Regions from separate parts of the Paenibacillus sp. TSA_86.1 genome, predicted to be linked through region 2. Evidence: riboswitches for the same ligand, from Rfam matches in the RefSeq annotation. Region 2 holds a riboswitch; each other region holds the start of a gene.
The links. A riboswitch is a leader RNA that binds a small molecule or an ion and turns the genes downstream of it on or off. The one in region 2 is predicted to bind cyclic di-AMP.
Positions count from the first base shown of each region.

Region 1: another riboswitch for cyclic di-AMP. It lies ahead of ACUTVW_RS01915 (hypothetical protein); the one in region 2 lies ahead of ACUTVW_RS05030 (C40 family peptidase).
Region 3: another riboswitch for cyclic di-AMP. It lies ahead of ACUTVW_RS25475 (ubiquitin-like domain-containing protein); the one in region 2 lies ahead of ACUTVW_RS05030 (C40 family peptidase).
Region 4: another riboswitch for cyclic di-AMP. It lies ahead of ACUTVW_RS12730 (3D domain-containing protein); the one in region 2 lies ahead of ACUTVW_RS05030 (C40 family peptidase).

Region 1 is NZ_JBQZGE010000001.1:444,687-447,876, reverse strand. Features, by position in the region: gene ACUTVW_RS01925 (Nramp family divalent metal transporter) at 1-74, shown strand, start outside; gene ACUTVW_RS01920 (HAD family hydrolase) at 209-907, opposite strand; gene ACUTVW_RS01915 (hypothetical protein) at 1,051-1,482, opposite strand; cyclic di-AMP (ydaO/yuaA leader) riboswitch at 1,597-1,777, opposite strand; gene ACUTVW_RS01910 (glutathione peroxidase) at 2,157-2,633, shown strand; tRNA gene ACUTVW_RS01905 (tRNA-Leu) at 2,847-2,929, opposite strand.
Region 2 is NZ_JBQZGE010000001.1:1,078,543-1,081,732, forward strand. Features, by position in the region: gene ACUTVW_RS05015 (hypothetical protein) at 1-146, shown strand, start outside; gene ACUTVW_RS05020 (hypothetical protein) at 266-484, shown strand; gene ACUTVW_RS05025 (carboxymuconolactone decarboxylase family protein) at 649-978, shown strand; gene ACUTVW_RS05030 (C40 family peptidase) at 1,073-1,537, opposite strand; cyclic di-AMP (ydaO/yuaA leader) riboswitch at 1,543-1,674, opposite strand; gene pelA (pectate lyase) at 2,057-3,010, shown strand.
Region 3 is NZ_JBQZGE010000022.1:51,380-54,569, forward strand. Features, by position in the region: gene rnmV (ribonuclease M5) at 1-355, opposite strand, end outside; gene ACUTVW_RS25475 (ubiquitin-like domain-containing protein) at 511-1,695, opposite strand; cyclic di-AMP (ydaO/yuaA leader) riboswitch at 1,965-2,218, opposite strand; gene ACUTVW_RS25480 (TatD family hydrolase) at 2,460-3,190, opposite strand, start outside.
Region 4 is NZ_JBQZGE010000004.1:340,510-343,699, reverse strand. Features, by position in the region: gene lpdD (prenylated flavin chaperone LpdD) at 1-134, opposite strand, end outside; gene ACUTVW_RS12735 (polysaccharide deacetylase family protein) at 290-1,111, shown strand; gene ACUTVW_RS12730 (3D domain-containing protein) at 1,264-1,932, opposite strand; cyclic di-AMP (ydaO/yuaA leader) riboswitch at 1,935-2,130, opposite strand; gene ACUTVW_RS12725 (amino acid ABC transporter ATP-binding protein) at 2,320-3,042, opposite strand; gene ACUTVW_RS12720 (ABC transporter substrate-binding protein/permease) at 3,029-3,190, opposite strand, start outside.

The DNA.
Region 1 (3,190 bases), 630 kb from region 2:
TTTCTTGGGCTATTGCCGCCATCATCGTTGTGCTGAATGTGTATTTGATTATCCAGACCATTATTCAGTTCTAACTTTTATAATGCCATAGTATACAAAAAGGCTGATGCGCCACGGTATCCTCATACCGGGCGTATCAGCCTTTTTGTGTTTTTATTTTGTGCTCCAGCCGCATATACCTCTATCTCGACCGGATCTAACCTTATGCTCATACAGATCTGCTCGTATCCCCATCAGGTATCAGCAATGGTAGCAGTTCATCCAGCGACTCGACCGTCCAGTCTGCACGCTCGTCATCCGAAAGCTCTGGTTGGAACCTTCCGTACCCTTGCAAAATACGAATCGTACGTAAGCCCAAACTACGCGCTGGCATGATATCATTATCGATTCGATCTCCGACCATAACCGCTTCTTCAGGAGCGCATCCTGCCTGCTTCAAAGCAACCGCATACAACTCCGGATCAGGCTTGGACACCCCTTCTTCTGCCGAACATGCCAGAACATCGACATACTTCCGAAGTCCGTAGCTCTCCAGCCTCGCTTCCGTTCCAGGGCTCTGATTGGCGATAATGCCGATTCGATAGTGCTGTGAAAGCTGCTCAAGCACCTTGGTTGCGGAAGGGAACGGCTGCTCCAGCTCTTTATGGAATTTCAGCTTGTCCTGAATCTGAACGCGGTGATCTTCATCATGAATATATGTGCGTATAGCAACTTTCATAGGCCACTGTTCATAATTGCGGTAACAGGTGGCAAACAGTTCGCGTACCGCTTCCATTTTCACTGGATACCCGTACGCACCGGCTTCTCGAACGAACTGCCCGATAATATCGTCTACCGGCTCCCATTCGTCCACCAGCGTATCCCCCACATCAAAAAACAACCACTTCAATCCGGCAATATCCGGCACGCCGATTCCTCCTTGTAAGCCGCAGGTCACCCCTGGCTTGCATACTGTATCCATAAAAAAAGAAGACCCACGACAAGCATGAGTCTCCTCAAATTCCGTTAGTCTGTACCTGCAATTATAGCAGGCACCTTACATCGGATCAATCACAAGCTGCTGACCTCAGCTTCCGGTTTATTGCAGCTATTAAGAAGAAAACCGACTTCCCCATTCAATGAATACACGATTTTGTCTGCACCCATGCCCCGATAAATCCCTTTAGGGTGACTCTGCTCGGTGATTACACATAAGGACTTCGATGTCCATGAGCGGCAAATCTGCAGGTAACGGCAGGTCAAATTCAGACTATTTTCAAAAATAAATACATTCCCTACACTACCCTGTGGCAAAAACCATTTCTCAGCCGCTGCCGTATTCATACGAATGACGTGTTCTACGCCAATCCGGCGAAGTTTGCGCTCCTCACCAGCACTGTTCGTCAGAACGGCAAAAGGCATTTTTTTGTACATCAGCAATTTAACAAATTTACGTCCAGCCTCATTCGGAGCCGTTACTAAAATCATCTCTGTATCCATCATTCGTTCCTCCCTTAGCGTGAAAAGACAACAAAAAAGAAGCGTGGGGACCAAGGCCTCCGAAACGCTTCTTAAATAATCCATGGCGAAAACGCCATGAACCAGCGTGCGGTTTGTTGCCTCTCCCTTTAACGCTTACGAGGTTAGCTGACGGATTCGGGCGCGAGAGTCGCCCTATTTCCGGCTGTCGCCAGAAAATTCACCCCATGGACGTATACTGCTGTAATACAATACAGCACATCCTTTTGGTTCCCCCGTTTTCCACCCACTACGAATGGAAACTCAGCGATTAAAACATCGTTCGTAAATCTTGAGTATAAGACCGATCGATATTATCGTTTGTTTCGTTTTTCATGTACAATTTAATTAAAATTCAAATTACGCTATGAATCATACACCCGTGCCATGATCATGTAAAGTGCAGCCAGATCACCGAATCGTCAGGTTTCCGGCAATAACCATTAAGAATAGCGCTTACAATGGGGTTATACGCTATCCACCTCTTCCAATCTAGCTATTTCTCATCCGCACAGAAATGGATCAATACAATTCCTACTCATTCGGGATTCAGGCCCCGTTGATGGTTATAACAACGTGAAACCAAAATAAGTTTTGCATTATTTAATTGTATAAAATATAATAAGCACATCAAGAATAATAAGATGGAGGCGATCCTCATGTCAGTCTATGATTTCAAAGTAAACACCCTCCGCGGGCAAGAGATTGAGATGTCCCAATATCGCGGGAAAGTGTTGTTAATTGTAAACACCGCAAGTCAATGCGGTCTCACCCCTCAATTCAAGGGCTTACAGGAGCTGCAAGACAAATTCCAGGATGCTCCGTTCGAAGTGCTTGGATTCCCAAGCAACCAGTTCGCGCAGGAAAAGGGCTCTTCTGACGATATTGCCGAGTTCTGCCAGATGAACTATGGCGTAAGCTTCCCTATGTTTGAAAAGATTGATGTCAATGGTTCCAGCGCTCACCCTCTCTTCCAGCATATCTCAAAAGAAGCACCAGGCTTGCTTGGCTCCAAAGCCATCAAATGGAACTTCACCAAATTCCTTGTCGATCAGGACGGTAAAGTTGTGAAGCGGTATGCACCGCAGACGACTCCGGACAAAATCGAAGAAGATATTCAGAAACTCCTCAAATAATCAAGGCTATACAAATATACAAACAGGCCATCCGACATCAAAGAGCAGACACTTTTGCTCAAGGCTAGAGGGTGGCTTGTTTGCTTTCTCGCATGAATTACATCCTCTATATTCTATATACTGTTCCCGACGATAAATACAAACAACGCAATCAAACAAAACGAAAAAGAAGCTCTCCATCACGGAAAGCTCCTCACATAACTCTTCATATAATGCGGTCGAGAGGACTCGAACCTCCACGGGCATACGCCCACTACCCCCTCAAGATAGCGTGTCTGCCATTCCACCACGACCGCATGTCGTAAATTATCGGCAACAGAATTGATTATACCGGATTCCCCTACAAAAGTAAAGCACTTTATTACTCTTTCTTCATCTTACAATAGTTTATCATTTAAGCTATGCACTTCCCTTTCTGGTTTGCCTATACTCTGCACAAAATCCAGTCATATTTCCTTAGAAAGCACATATCATTAAATCTGATTCCTCAAGAAAAGAGCTGTGATTTGAAAACGAATGCTTTCGTATTCACAAACGAATGTATAACTTAAAATGAA
Region 2 (3,190 bases):
TAGGCTTGTGTGAAGAGTTGTCCTTCTCTTGGAAAGAACAATTTACACCGCACCAAGTGGAGTACCTTGAAGAACGTGTGATGTCCGCCAAAGTGCTTGATTTTTGGTTCGAGAAGAACGACAGCAAAGAGCACGCGCAGCGGTAAACTCTCAGTCGGGACATTTTTTCGAATGACATGACAGTCCAATACAGTCACGTGAGACCTAAATGACTTTTCATTTAGGTCTCTTTTTGTAAAGAAATTTGAGTATGGGAGTTAGAGACATGATTAGTGATACAGAGTTGGATGCCCTGCGTTTGTCAGGGGAGAAGGTAAGAGTAGTGCGGGACGAGCTGGAGTCTAATGACGTAACGGGTATCGTGGTTGCCTGGGATGATGGGCAAGTACTTATACGCAGGCAGAATCGCCGTGTTGTGAAGCTGGATCGGTCTTACCGTTATCAGTTGTTCAGTGAGCCTCGTCAAAGTGTTTTAAGTGAATAAATAACGGATTCACGTGACCGGAAATCTTCTCCAAAGAGAATATTTTCAACACCGAATGTTTGGAATTACCATCAAGGCTGGGCATAATTGCGACACAGGCGTGGGAAGATAGGTACAGTGGAAATAATCGCTGTGTTTACAGCCGAGAGGGTGTGCTGCAAGTCATGACATTGATGAATGATAAAGTTCATGCGTATAAGGATCAGATTGGCGCATTAAGCGATGTTCTCCCCGATGTGGTGAAATCATATCATGAGTTCACGGGTGAGTGCTTCCAGCCGGGTGTGCTTGATGCCAAGACCAAGCAGTTAATTGCGCTAGGTATCGGTTTGTTTGCTAATAATGAAGTCTGCACGTTCTATCATGTAGAAGAGGCACGTTCCAAGGGCGCGACCGATCAGGAGATCATGGAGACCGTAGCTGTCGCTGGTGCAGTGGGCGGCGGACATGCTCTGTCACAGGGAGCAATGAGGGTGCAGAAGGCGCTGCAGTAGTCTTACGATGTTACAATAAAAAGGAGGTTCCGGTTTAAACCGGAGCCTCCCTTTTATTGTAACTGCTTATGTGGATGTAGATCGGAATGGTTTCTTAGATTTTACCCAACATTTTGTTATACATAAATTGACCTGTAACGCGTCTTGCTGTCACATAACGATCATTGAAATAAGGGTTAGACAACTTGGTGATGCTGATACCTTTGCTAGTGGAAGCATGAGCAAATTGACCTCCGCCAATGTAAACGCCTGTATGTGAGATGCCTCTGCCCGTTGTGTTGAAAAATACCAGGTCTCCTGTACGAATGCTCGCTTTGGATATCGGAGTTCCTGCTTTGGCTTGTTGTTGCGACGTGCGTGGCAATTCAATGCTGTATTTGTTAAAAAGATATCTCATAAACCCGGAACAATCGAAGCCAGCCATGGTTGTGCCGCCCCACTTATACGGGATGCCTGTCATATTGTTAACCATTGTATTAATTGTACTTGCCTCTGTGCTTGTTGCTCCGGATGTAAATAGTACAGCAGCTCCAAAAATGGAAATAATCAGTTTTTTCAAAATCAATGTTCTCCCTTCGATGCCTACGGAGTTAGCTAAGGGTTCGGTAGAAGGTTCCCTATATTTCCTATGTATAAGAATAATTCACCCAAAATGGTTCCCCCGTTTTCAATCCTGAAACTCGGCAAATGAATAATTAAGTTTTTGTAACTATTTGAAACTATATTGCATAAATACGTAATTGTCAAACCTATTTAAAGCCCTTCTTTTAACGTCAATGTTAGCGGAATTATCGTTTTTAGTCATAATTATGTTTAAAAAGGGCTGAAAAGATTACAAAAAAGTCATTAGTGTTTCATGGGAGACAAGTGTGGATATTAAACAAGCTTGTCAAGAGCTAAAAGGGTACTCCTTTATGTTAAATTAAAGAAAATACATATAGGATGTTGCATATATTGACAAATGTTTGTTTATTGCATATCATACAATTATTAAATACAAAATTTGTATTTAAATTGTTTTCATTGGAATTATTATGAGGGAGTAATCAAATTTGTGAATTGGGGAGAGTGTTATTGAGTGAAAGCAAAAAAATTAGTAACATTTGTACTGGCATGTTCAATGGTGTTTTCCGTCGCGGGAATGGCCGTTCTTCCTGCACCAACCGTATCGGCGGCAGATGCCTCTGGTACAACAGCGAGTTTGTCCGATATTTTGAAAAATCAGCGCCCGGATGGTGGCTGGAGAAAAGATTATAGTCAGACGTCAGGTGAATGGGCTAAGTCAACAATTGATAATAAAGCTACATATTCAGAAATTAGAAGACTTGCAACTGAATTCAAGAAAACAAATGACCAGCGATACTCGGCTGCTGCAATCAAAGGCATTAATTTTTTGCTTAACATGCAATATTCCAATGGCGGCTGGCCACAAGTCTATCAAAGTTCCGGTTATCATAAACATATTACTTATAATGATGATGCAATGATTAATGTGATGTACATGCTCGATGAAGTCGCAGCACGTAAGGGGAACTTTTCCTTTATCGACAGTTCACTCGCAAATCGTAGTAAAAATGCGGTTTCTAAAGGAGTGGACGCCATCCTGAACACCCAGGTGGTATCCGGTGGGAAGTTAACGGCTTGGGGACAGCAGCATGATTCCAGTTCACTGAGACCTGCAGGAGCGAGAATCTATGAAGTGCCGTCACTGACGGCAGGTGAAAGTGTTAATATTGTGAAGTTTCTGAAAACAAGATCGGCTAATTCGAGAATCACTGCATCCATCAAAGGTGCCGAAGCTTGGTTTAACAAAGTGAAAATTACAGGATATCGGTATGAGCGTGGGAACGGGGACAGCCGAATCATTGCTGATTCGAGTGCATCACCGATCTGGGCGCGTTTCTATGAACTCGGTACGGACAAACCTATCTTTGTTGGACGTGATGGCGTCGTGAAATATAAGCTGAGTGATATTGAAAAGGAAAGAAGAGGCGGTTATGCATGGTACGGCAACTGGCCGTCCAAGCTGTAAAAGATCTTTTCTGGACAGTAGTGAATAACACATCACCAACGGTTATGTATAGCTTCATCACAGGCAAGCCCAAGGGGTGCGAACCGACTACGTATTCGGTTCGCACGTATTTGTTTATTTTTATGTATTGACAGGTCAAAGCACGCGTGATATATTATTTCTTGTCGCCGATAATAATTG
Region 3 (3,190 bases), on a different contig from region 2:
CAATTAGACTAGGTGCACCTTCATAGGACGTGTGTACACGGGCTAGCGCATGCCGAATGGCCTCCGGTGAAGCATTCTCTACCCCGATATCCCCTTTACGCGTCGCGTCTGCCTCTGGAATGAAAGCATGCTTGCAGCCAGGGATCCTGTTGGCAATAATTTTGCGGATACGTTCTCCCGCATGGTCCGGATCCGTCAGGATGATGACACCACGTCTTTCCTGAGCAAGTGCGATTCGCTTTAGAATACGCTGATTAATGGCAGAGCCACCGGTTTCGATTGTATCAGCCTCAACCGCCCGGCGAATCGCTACCGTGTCGTCACGACCCTCCACAACAATAACTTCTTTTATCATGTTCCATTTCTTCCTTTCTAACGCAAAAAGAAGAGGAATATCCTCTTCTCTGCCAAACGGCGGAGGAGACTGATTTCAGACCCCTCCGCCGCATATTCCGCATGAATCATTCATGCAACTATTTTATAGCATTCCCATTTCAAAGTAAAACGAATTTAGTTCGCTTCCGGCTTCACAGGACCAATTACATAAACCGTTTTGCCTTTTTTACGTCCGAAATTCAGGGCGTGCTTCACACTATCATAATAAACGTCAATTTTATTGCCTTTAATCGCGCCGCCTGTATCTTCCGCACGACGGAAGCCGAGGCCCTCGATGTAAACCCACCAGCCAATTGGAATGACCTTAGGATCAACTGCGATGGTGCGCCCTTCCGTTACACGAGTACCGGAAGCTGTTTTTGTGCCAATACCCGGCTCTTCAGAAGAGTAGGCTGTCATGGAAACATTTTTCAGCACTTTAGAATATTTAAAAGAATTCCCTGAGACCGTAATCAACTTGCTGCCCGAGGCAGATGTTTTCTTCGAGTTCGTTGTTACTGTTTTTGCGGCGGTTGAAGTTTTGGCTGATACCAATTGAACTTCAGGCTCCTTCACTACTGGCTTCGCCTTTGTACCTACCGCGATCACTTTATCTACACGATTGGCAGCAACCGTTTTGCCGACCATTTTTTTGGAGACGAGTTCTCCATCTTGAAATACCTTTTCGATATGCTGCACAATTGTGCCTTCCTTGCCTTTCACTACAACACGGTTATCCCCTTGGAACAAACTAGAGTCTGCCGTTTTAACAACTTTGTATGCAATCGGTTGTTTCACATCCACTGTATGCTTTGTTACACGCACTACACGAATCTTCATCTCCGCTTTGATTGCAGTTCCGAGCGCTGGATACACTTTATCATGATTTGCAACTTCAATACCTGATTGCTGAATTACATCTTGTACCGATGAATCGGTTGTATACAGAGTCTTGGTGTCTCCGTCTGCCGTGATGTTAACTGGAACGGCCCGCTCAATAACGATTCGGTCTCCGTCGGTAATTGCCCCATTCATGGGCATGGATACCTTGTCGTGAGGGCTGACTGCGATTGACTGCTCCTCCAACATTTCCTGAAGCATTCCTGTACGAGTCTCTACCACTTGAGCTTTGCCGTCAATAACCAGTGATACCTGCTTCCCGGCCTGACCGTAAACGACTAACAAGATCATGATTGTAAGCGCAATTGAGAATATCGCGATCAGTGCCATTTGACGCAAGTTCTCATGCTTCCACCGCAACGCGAAAGACTTACTGGATGATCGTGACTCATGGGTCTCTTCTGGTTGGAATATGCCCACTTCTCCGTCCTCCTTCATAGCCTCGCCGTCTAAAGTAATGCATGATGTCTTTGACGCGACTATACCAATTTTTCTACAGAACACAGATCAGAGGTAATGACCGGTTCTGCACCATGAACCCCTCTTCGCAACATGATGCCACCATCCTGAATACTTACCGTATGATGAGCCAGTTTCTTTTATTCAAAACAAAAAAAGCCAAAGAAAGAGTGTAAGAGACCCTTTCGTGGCTTCCGAATGATTTTGAATATCGGAAATTCATGCACGAGGTTGCCTCTCTTTTTCCGCTTGCGAGGTTAGCTGTCGGGTTCGGGCGAAAGAGAGCCGCCCTATCTTAGGTCACCCGCTCATGGCGGACGCCCTTGAATTCACCCCGAGACCCAAAGAAGAAATCAAATACGGCTTCGCAGAACGATGCGCTGCTTTTGGGTCAGCGAACGGTGCGCAACGGCTAGAATCACCGCTGTTTAAGCCCTATTGGTTCCCCCGCTCTCCGTTAACGGAGACTCAGCGAGATTGATTCATGAAAGTAATGTTGTTTTATCGGAAAGTGTCCCTTTGTTCATCCCCCGAACATCTGTCCAATTTTCCGCACAACAATTCACTGAAAAGATGATATCCTGTTTCGATGCATGTTGTAAAGCGCGGATCAAGTACGTTTTTCTAAATATTTGGTTAAAATATTGTAATATTCTTCGTTTATTTGATACAAAGGGCAAATTACCTCTCTATAACTCCCTTTTTCACCCGATTTACTCGTTTTCTTATCGAATCCCAAAACGTTCCATGGCATTTTTGGTGGTTATTGCAGCAATTTCCTCCACCGAAATGCCTTTAATTTCCGCAGCTGCCTCCGCAACCAGACGTACATGCGCTGTCTCATTTCGTTTTCCACGATAAGGATGAGGTGTAAGATAGGGGGAATCCGTCTCAAGGAAAAACCTGTCCATCGGAACCTTGGCGAGCACCTCTTTAGGCTGCTTGGCATTTTTGAATGTGATGGGTCCACCGAAGGACAGATGGAATCCTAAATCCAGGCACATTTTTGCCGTTTCCCAGCTACCTGAGAAGGAATGCATCACACCGCCGACCTCACCAGCTTTCTCTTCACGCAAAATACGCACAATATCCTCATGAGCATCCCGATTATGGATGACAATCGGCATATTCAGTTCTCGTGCCAATGCAATTTGTTGTCGTAATACGCGATGCTGTACCTCCTTAGGGGAAGTGTCCCAATGATAGTCTAGACCGATTTCACCGATCGCTACCACTTTTTCATGTTTGCACAATGACGCAATCCACTCCAGGTCACCCTCTTGCATCGTGATCGCATCTACCGGGTGCCATCCTACAGCCGCATGGATAAAATCATACGTTTCAGCCAATTTCATCGTTGTTGGAATGGTCTCCCGGTTAAATCCTATATTAATCATGCGGGTGACCCCTGCATCCACCGCCCGCTGAATCATATCCTCTCGATCTTCGTCGAATT
Region 4 (3,190 bases), on a different contig from region 2:
CTAACCCGATCATGGTCCACATAAAATGTAGATACAGCTCCAATATGAGCTTTCCCACCAGTGACCAGAAATATCTTGTCCTGCCCTGCTTCAAAAACCTCTAAACGAATGGATTTCAAATCATATGTACTCATTCTCTTCCCACCTATCCTTTTCTTCTATATCTTATATGGTGAAATTATCGCTTTCATAACCTAATTGTGGCAATGAGACTTCTCACATCCGCATAAAAGAAGTGACCATAGGGCATACCATAGAGAACGTAATTTTGATAAAGGAGGCCGTTAAAATGAGTATACGCCTCGTCATGCTCGCACTCGTTACTGTCATATGTTCCGGATTTTATTCGGCCCCTACAGTTACTGCCTCTGATCCTGTTTCTGAGACTATATCACGCGGAATGTCTAATCCGAAGGATACACCGGCCTCTAGCTCAGATGCTAGAGAAGAACAGCTGACATTGGGTCAACTTCGGCAGAAGTATGCGGATACCTTCAAAACAAATGGCCCTTCCACCAAGCAAGTTGCGCTGACTTTTGATGATGTGCCAGATCCGAGGTTCACCCCTCAAGTGCTTGATGTTTTGAAAAAATATAAGGTTCGCGCAACCTTCTTTGTTGTAGGCAGCCGTGCGGAGAAACACCCGAATCTGGTGAAACGTATGGTAAAAGAAGGGCATATTGTAGGCAATCACAGCTATAATCATCCTGAATTCAGCAAGTTATCGATGACTGCCTTTCGCAGACAAATTTTACATACGGGAGATATTCTTCATCGCCTGACCGGATATACGCCTAAAATGATTCGTCCTCCTTACGGGGACATTAATGAGGAGCAGCTACGTTGGGCCGCCAAGCAGCACTACAGCATTGTGAACTGGAATGTGGATTCTCTGGATTGGAAAGGATTGTCCAAGGAAAGGGTAAAACATAATATTCTCTCTGCGGTGAAACCCGGCTCCATTGTATTGCAGCATGCTGGCGGCGGTACAGGATCGAACCTGCAAGGTACGGTAGAAGCTTTGCCTGAAGTTATCGAGGAATTGCGGAATCGAGGATATGAATTGGTCACGTTGGACGAAATGCTTAAATTGCCCAAAGAGAAACAATAATTGAAAGAAACAGGGTGCTCCTATGTGTAGTCATGATTCATTTTCGTCATGATAACACTAAAGAACACCCTGTTTCTATTTTTGCCTTTGATTATGTTTATAATGATTTCAACTTATGAGCCTCCATAATAATAAAAGGAAGCGTTATAGCTTTATTTTAAAATGTAAAGCTCAATATCCTGAAAACCAAACGAACTTACAAATGTCTTGCTTCCAGGGATGAAGATATCGATGCGATTTCCCTTAATTGCACTACCGGCATCCAGAGCCGTTGCTACGAAAGCCTGTTTCGGCAATCCTGGATGTGTATGTCCTGTCACCAAAACCTTAGTGCCAAAAGGAATAACTTTGGGATCTACCGCAATCGTACCCAATTCCAGCGGATTTCCAAAATAATCAACGGGCCCCCATCCACCATTCTCAGATGCATCAGCGGAATATGCAGTCGCTTTAACACTTAGTGTTTTGCTGTAGTCAAAAGTTTTCCCCCAAGCCTGTACAACTTTATTATCCGAACTTACGTCCAGACTTGCAGCTGTAACCGCCTTTTCCTGCGACTTCACTTGAACTGGGGCTGCTGCTTTGTTTTCGTTACCTGGGATGGTAATTTTCAAACCGCCATAGATGTTATAAGGTGAAATGTCTTTATTTGTTTTGATTAATGTGTTCATATCAACACCATATTGTTTGGATAAGGTGAAGAAGGTGTCCCCATCTTTAGCCACATGAACGGAATCCGCGTGAGCCGGAACGGCTTGAATGAATAGAATAGATGTAAGTAGTGCGATGGCAGTTTTGGCTAAACGTTTCTTGTTATACATGGTCTTCCTCCCTCATTATGCCTGCGAAGTTAGTTGTCGGATTCGGATGGAGGAGCCCACCCTATAGGCTTTACTTGACATATTGAAGCGTTATGTATTCCTAATTCACCCCAAGCAGTATGTTTATCCAATGAATAACATATCTGCATCGTTACGTCCCCCGCACTTCCACTTCGGAAGTTTCGGCAGCCTTCAATATATCACAATCTTGTAACCTTGAACTGTAGTAAATGTTTCCATTTGGCGTTTTGAAAACATATGCAGGTAACAAAAAAGTTACTTTTCCGATTCTATCTTTTTTTCAAACAACAAAAAGGCGTTACCGGATTTTTGGATCCGATAACGCCTTTTTTAACCTTATCCTATACATAGGGTAGAATGAATGAATTAAAGCACTTTGGCCAGAAAGTCTCGTGTACGCGAATGTTTCGGTGCTCCAAACACCTCATCAGGCTTACCTTCTTCGACAATAACTCCGCCGTCCATAAACAGAATCCGGTCACCAACCTCACGTGCAAAACCCATCTCATGAGTGACAATAACCATCGTCATTCCACCTTCAGCAAGACGTTTCATGACTTCCAACACCTCTCCGACCATCTCCGGGTCAAGAGCAGATGTAGGCTCGTCAAACAGCATGACATGCGGCTGCATCGCCAGTGCTCTTGCAATCGCAATCCGCTGCTTCTGTCCACCTGATAGCTGATTGGGATACGTATCTTTTTTGTCCGCTAAACCGACCGTTTTCAGAAGATCCTCAGCAATTTTGTTCGCTTCATCTGTCGATTGCTTTTTCACCTTGATTGGCGCAATCGTGATGTTCTGCTGAACCGTTTTGTGAGGAAACAGGTTGAAATGCTGAAACACCATCCCCATTTTCTCACGCGTAGCATTAATGTTGTGCTTTGGATCAGTGATCGAAACACCTTCAAAATCAATTTGCCCGGATGTAGGCTGCTCCAACAGATTCAGACAGCGCAGGAACGTACTTTTTCCCGAACCTGAAGGGCCAATAACCACGACGACCTCACCTTTTCCGATCGTTACGTCGATGCCCTTAAGCACATCGTTTTTGCCATAAGATTTGTGTAATTGTCTAACGTCTATCACTTGCACCCAACTTCCTTTCCAATCGTCCGAGCAGCTTGGACAGAATAAATGTCATGACAAAGTAAATCGCTGCCGCAATAATGAACGGGTTCAGACCCTGGAACGTAATGTTTTTGACAACACTAGCCTGATACATAATATCCACCAT